Linked DNA regions of Tardiphaga sp. 709. The protein of the gene in region 1 binds, or shares a complex with, the protein of each later gene. Links are inferred from orthologs where the notes say so. Each region holds a gene or a part of one and is shown on either strand. Other genes may lie near its edges.

Region 1 (3,006 bases):
TTGATGTCGAGATGGAGTTCGCCCATGCCCTTCAGGATGGTCTGGCCGGACTCGTGGTCGGTCGACACGCGGAACGACGGATCTTCCGCAGCGAGCTTCGCCAGAGCAACGCCCAGCTTTTCCTGGTCGGCCTTGGACTTCGGCTCGATCGCGATTTCGATCACCGGCTCCGGGAATTCCATGCGCTCGAGAATGACCTGCTTGTCCGGATCGCAAAGCGTATCACCGGTGCGGGCTTCCTTGAGGCCAGCCAGAGCGACGATGTCGCCGGCAAAGGCTTCCTTGATGTCTTCACGGTTGTTCGCATGCATCAACAGCATGCGGCCGATACGTTCTTTCTTCTCACGGGTCGAGTTCACGACACCGGTGCCGCTCTGCAGAACACCCGAATAGATGCGGCAGAACGTGATGGTACCGACGAACGGATCGTCCATGATCTTGAATGCGAGCAGAGCCAGCGGCTCCTTGTCGTCTGCCTTGCGGAGGATCTCGTTACCGTCTTCGTCCGTGCCCTTGATGGCAGGAACGTCAACCGGCGACGGCAGATAATCGACAACCGCGTCGAGCAAAGGCTGCACGCCCTTGTTCTTGAAGGCCGAGCCGCAGAGAACCGGATAGAACGCGCCAGTCAGCACGGCCTTACGGATCAAACGCTTGAGGGTCGCCTCGTCCGGCTCGGTGCCGTCGAGGTAAGCAGCCATCGCGTCGTCGTCGAGTTCAACGGCGGCTTCGAGCAGCTTCTCGCGATATTCCTTGGCCTTCTCGAGCAGGTCAGCCGGAATGTCGACGGTTTCGTACTTCGCGCCGAGCGCTTCGTTGTTCCAGATATAGGCCTTCATGATCACAAGATCGATCATGCCCACGAAGTCGTTCTCCGCGCCGATCGGCAGCTGGATCGCAACGGGCTTCGCGCCGAGACGGTCGATGATGTCCTGAAGGCACTTGTAGAAGTCAGCGCCGGTCTTATCCATCTTGTTCGCGAAAACGATCCGCGGAACCTTGTACTTGTCGCCCTGACGCCAGACGGTTTCGGTCTGCGGCTCGACGCCCTGGTTGGAGTCGAGAACGCATACAGCGCCGTCGAGCACACGCAGCGAACGCTCGACTTCAATCGTGAAGTCGACGTGGCCGGGGGTGTCGATAATGTTCAGGCGGTGGCCGTTCCAGAATGCAGTGGTGGCAGCGGACGTGATGGTGATGCCACGCTCCTGCTCCTGCTCCATCCAATCCATCGTCGCGGCACCTTCGTGCACTTCGCCGATTTTGTGGCTCTTGCCGGTGTAATAGAGGATGCGCTCGGTCGTTGTCGTCTTACCGGCATCGATATGCGCCATGATACCGAAGTTACGGTAGTCCTCAATGGCATGTACGCGAGGCATGGGATGTTCCTTAAATTCCGGAGTTTCGCCGTTACCAGCGATAATGCGAGAATGCGCGGTTGGCTTCCGCCATCTTGTGCACGTCTTCCCGCTTCTTCACGGCGTTACCACGGTTGTTCGACGCATCGAGCAGCTCAGCCGAGAGACGCTCGGTCATGGTCTTCTCGTTGCGAGCGCGCGCAGCGGTGATCAGCCAGCGAATGCCCAGCGCCTGGCGCCGAATGCTGCGGACTTCAACCGGCACCTGATAGGTAGCGCCACCGACGCGACGCGAACGAACCTCGATCGTCGGCATCACATTTTCCAAAGCCTGCTCGAACACGCCGAGCGGACCCTGCTTGGTCTTCGCTTCGATCATTTCGAAAGCACCGTAAACGATGGTTTCGGCGGCAGACTTCTTGCCGTCATACATGATCGAATTCATGAACTTGGTGACGATGACGTTCCCGAACTTCGGATCCGGGTTAACTTCACGCTTTTCAGCTGAATGGCGACGAGACATCGATCAGACCCCGGCTTACTTCGGACGCTTCGCGCCGTACTTCGAACGACGCTGCTTACGGTTCTTGACGCCCTGGGTATCCAGCACGCCGCGGAGGATGTGGTAACGCACGCCGGGCAAATCCTTGACGCGACCGCCGCGGATCATGACCACGGAGTGCTCCTGAAGGTTATGACCTTCACCCGGAATGTAACCGATGACTTCGAAGCCATTGGTCAGACGCACCTTGGCAACCTTACGAAGCGCCGAGTTCGGCTTCTTCGGAGTCGTCGTGTAGACGCGCGTGCAAACGCCGCGCTTCTGCGGCGACTGCTGCAGCGCAGGAACCTTCTTGCGCGACTTCTGAATTGCGCGCGGAGTAGCGATCAGCTGGTTGATCGTCGGCATGTCAGCCTTCACCCTTTAGTTCGCTCGAAGCCGTAACGGCTTCCTCAAAATCACTCGGAGCAACCTGCCCCACGGTTCGCATCACGTGAAAAGCTTCACGCAAAACGAAATCACGCCAACCATTCATTGCTGAACGGAAAGCGCTTAACGCCACAGAGGACCGCGATCATGACCGCCAGACTTACGTCTTTAGGTCTGCACCGAGGTCATGCATTCGAATTTAATCTCAAGAGAGAAGTCTCTCAGGAGACAAACGTCGTTTTGGCATTGCCTTGATATAGCGACAGCGTTTGAGCTTCTTGGTCGAGGTTGGTGCCCGATTAGCTCCGAAAAGCCGATTGGGTGATCCGTTCCGACACTGGCGAAGCTCACCGCCTGTCGTTGAATGGCCGGGTTGTATCCGCAGGGGATACCCAAGTCAACAACAAAGCGCGATGAAAGAAACGCTTCTCGCACTGCATCTTCTAGCATGTGGATCATGACAGAACATACGCGATTTCGACGCCCGCCATGTCATCCACGAAAGAATCCGCGACTCGGATTCGTTGCAGTTTGATGAAAGAGAATCGCCTGGGTTGCGGATTTTTTGCGCCCTGCCCCGCCGACCCGCATCCGATGCAAACCGTATCGTGTCCCGAATCGACACACCGGGCAGCGGCCGATCAGGAGCAAATGTTACCGGAGCGTCGAGTGGAGCGGTACGCCGCCGCTCATTCGACGCCCACGGTCAGCCAATCA
Region 2 (3,062 bases), 1.1 Mb from region 1 along the record:
GCACCTCGTCGCGGTCCACCTCCACCGGATCGCTCTCCTGGACGACCAGGCTGCGGACCTGGGACGGCAGCGCCTGACCGTCGCCGAGCAGGCGCATGTCCAGATAGGACGTTCCGGCGCTGCGCATCTGCAGCTTGAACGCGTCCTTGGCCCCGGCCGCGACCGGCTTGCGGTCGAGCAGCGGCCCGATCCCGGACGAGCCGCTAATGCCTCGGCAGTTCAAGACGATAGGGACCGGCAGCTGATTGGCGAGTTGAACTGTGATTTCGTCGCCGCGGTTGAAGCGCAGCGGCCCCTTCTGGGCCGAATGGAGCGTCCAGGCCTCGGCGGAGGCGCCGGGCTTCACCGGGAAGGGATCAGCCTTGGCCTGTAGCTCCAGCGCGGCGACGGCTTGCGCGAGGCTAACCCGGGGCAGAATCGGGCCGATCAGCGCGCTTCCGGCGCCTGCAAGCAGGGTCCGGCGCGTGAGGGGGAGAAAGCGGTTCGTCATGCCCAAATCCCGACCATTTTGCCGCGCCAAAGTCCAGTTGCCGGGGCTGCGGCAAGTAAGCCGCTATGTGACCATTTTTTTGCTGCGAACCACGGTCCCCATGTTATAAGCCCGCCGCTCGCGACATCGCGGCCGGACATGATGTTTTTCGCGGGCGTGGCGGAATTGGTAGACGCGCTGGATTTAGGTTCCAGTGACGAAAGTTGTGGGGGTTCGAGTCCCTCCGCCCGCACCAAGCGCACATAGCGTTTGACCATGACGATTTTCGGACGTGTTTCCGCAAGGTTGGCCTTGCAGAGACAGTTCGCACCACCGGCGCCGGCTCTGGCCTGATGCCGCACAGATTTACAATGTCCGGGCCATTGGGCCGGACCAAGCGGGAAGAAGATTGACGCCATGCAGGTGAATGAAACCCTCTCCGAGGGATTGAAACGCGAATTCTCGGTCAACGTGCCGGCTGCCGACATCGAAGCCAAGGTCGATGCGCGCCTCGATGACATGAAGGGCAAGGTCAAGCTCAACGGTTTCCGCCCGGGCAAGGTTCCTGTCGGTCACCTGAAGCGTCTCTATGGTCGCTCGGTTGCCGCCGAGACCGTCGATGAATTGATCCGCGACACCAACACGCAGATATTCACCGAGCGTGGCTTCAAGCTCGCTTCCGAACCGAAGATCACGATGCCGACCGAGCAGAAGGAAGTCGAAGACATCCTGTCGGGCAAGTCGGACCTCAATTACACCGTCGCCATCGAAGTCGTGCCGCCGATCGCGCTTGCCGACTTCAAGAGCTTCACCGTCGAGAAGCCGGTGGCCGAAGTGACCGACGCGGACGTCGATGAAGCGATCAAGCGCGTCGCCGACCAGAACCGTTCGTTCACCGAGAAGACCGGCAAGGCCGAGTCGGGCGACCGGGTTACGGTCAACTTCAAGGGCACCATCGACGGCGTCGCCTTCGAGGGCGGCACCGGCGAGGAGATCCCGGTTGCGATCGGCTCCAACACCTTCATTCCGGGCTTCGAGGACCAGCTGATCGGCATCGCCGCCGGCGAGACCCGCACCCTCAAGGTGTCGTTCCCGGTCAACTATGCGAGCGAGACGCTGGCCGGTAAGGCCGCTGAGTTCGAGACCACCGCGGCCAAGGTGGAATCGCCGGTCGACACCGTGATCGACGACGAGTTCGCCAAGACCCTCGGCCTCGAGTCCCTCGACAAGCTGAAGGAAGCCGCACGCGAGCGTCTGGTTGCCGAATTCGCCGGTGCGACCCGCCAGCGCGTCAAGCGCCTGCTGCTCGACCGTCTCGACGAGACCCACAAGTTCGATGCGCCTCCGTCGCTGGTCGACGAAGAGTTCAAGCTGATGTGGAATTCGATCCAGCAGGAGATGGCATCGTCGGGCAAGACCTTCGCCGACGAGGACACCACCGAAGAAGCCGCTCAGGAAGAGTACCGCAAGATCGCCGACCGCCGCGTGCGTCTCGGTCTCGTGCTCTCGGAGATCGGCGAGAAGAACAAGATCACCGTCAGCGATGACGAGGTCAGCCGCGCCGTGATCGAGCGCGCCCGCTCGATGCCGGGCCGCGAGAAGGAAGTGTGGGACTTTTACCGCAGCAATCCCAACGCGCTGGCCCAGCTTCGTGCACCGATCTACGAGGACAAGGTCGTCGACTTCATCCTCGAGCTCGCCAATGTGACCGAGAAGAAGGTGTCCAAGGACGACCTCTACAAGGACGAGGACGAGAAGACTGCGGCCTGAGCCGCAGCTTCTTAGAAGACGTTAAAAGAAACGCCGGCCGGGTCCTCCAGCCGGCGTTTTGACGTTAAGGATACCGCTCGAAACAGGTTCCAAAAGCGCTCCAGCGCTTTGCGGTGGCCGTCCGAATCGGCTTGAACTGAGGTTCAGGGCGGCATGTGGACCGGTGGTCTTGTTGCCGCTCGATTGGTCCATATCTGTGGGCTCTGTTTGTTGTTCCTGCATCACGGGACGTTCGTCCTCTCCCGGCAAACCGTAACCGGTTCCAGTCTTGCCGATGGACGTGTGTCTCCTCCAACCTTTCGGGTGATCAATGCGCGATCCGGTAGAAACCTACATGAACCTCGTCCCGATGGTGGTCGAACAGACCAACCGCGGTGAACGGGCTTACGATATCTTTTCGCGCCTTCTGAAGGAGCGCATCATCTTCGTGACCGGTCCGGTCGAGGATGGCATGTCGACGCTGACCGTTGCCCAGCTTCTGTTTCTCGAAGCCGAGAATCCGAAGAAGGAAATCTCGATGTACATCAACTCGCCCGGTGGCGTGGTGACGTCGGGTCTGGCGATCTACGACACGATGCAGTTCATCCGTCCGCCGGTGTCGACGCTGTGCGTCGGTCAGGCCGCGTCGATGGGCTCGCTGTTGCTGACGGCTGGCGCAAAGGACATGCGCTTCGCGCTGCCGAACGCCCGCATCATGGTTCATCAGCCGTCAGGCGGTTTCCAGGGCCAGGCCACCGACATCCTGATCCATGCCAAGGAAGTCGAGAGCCTGAAGCGCCGGCTCAACGAGATCTATGTGAAGCACACGGGACGTGCTTACGAG

What was found. The genes of interacting proteins can lie anywhere in the genome.
Region 2: the proteins of rpsG (region 1) and tig are in contact, whole or in part, in a crystal structure (PDB 3GTY), measured with the Thermotoga maritima proteins. The link is inferred for Tardiphaga sp. 709 from one-to-one orthologs. Residues at the interface, in WP_004081843.1 of Thermotoga maritima: Lys34, Lys52, Lys55, Glu59, Arg62, Gln63, Glu66, Asn67, Lys69, Val71, Arg95, Ala109, Lys110, Lys111, Gly112, Arg113, Pro114, Glu117, Glu121, Ile124, Ala125, Tyr127, Asn128, Asn129, Thr130, Gly131, Lys135, Asp139, Arg142, Met143; in WP_004081061.1 of Thermotoga maritima: Glu122, Val124, Val129, Leu130, Tyr133, Glu188, Gly259, Ile262, Tyr263, Glu266, Ser270, Glu273, Gln274, Glu277, Arg308, Gln311, Ile312, Ser315, Tyr316, Glu325, Arg329, Arg336, Leu363, Phe366, Trp367, Arg373, Leu377, Arg381, Leu384, Glu387.

What each region holds. Positions count from the first base shown.
Region 1 is NZ_CP135529.1:1,090,916-1,093,921, forward strand. Bases 147-2,997 are described here. They hold rpsG (30S ribosomal protein S7), read right to left. Parts: upstream 1,882-2,997; coding sequence 1,411-1,881; downstream 147-1,410. Other genes in these bases: fusA (elongation factor G), read right to left, coding at 147-1,379; rpsL (30S ribosomal protein S12), read right to left, coding at 1,897-2,268. Also shown: more of fusA, read right to left, coding at 1-146; RSO67_RS05720 (RidA family protein), read right to left, coding at 3,004-3,006.
Region 2 is NZ_CP135529.1:13,130-16,191, forward strand. The notes cover bases 156-3,062. They hold tig (trigger factor), read left to right. Parts: upstream 156-886; coding sequence 887-2,239; downstream 2,240-3,062. Other genes in these bases: RSO67_RS00075 (multicopper oxidase family protein), read right to left, coding at 156-490; RSO67_RS00090 (ATP-dependent Clp protease proteolytic subunit), read left to right, coding at 2,550-3,062. In the rest of the region: more of RSO67_RS00075, read right to left, coding at 1-155. UniProt on the Bacillus subtilis protein: Involved in protein export. Acts as a chaperone by maintaining the newly synthesized protein in an open conformation. Functions as a peptidyl-prolyl cis-trans isomerase.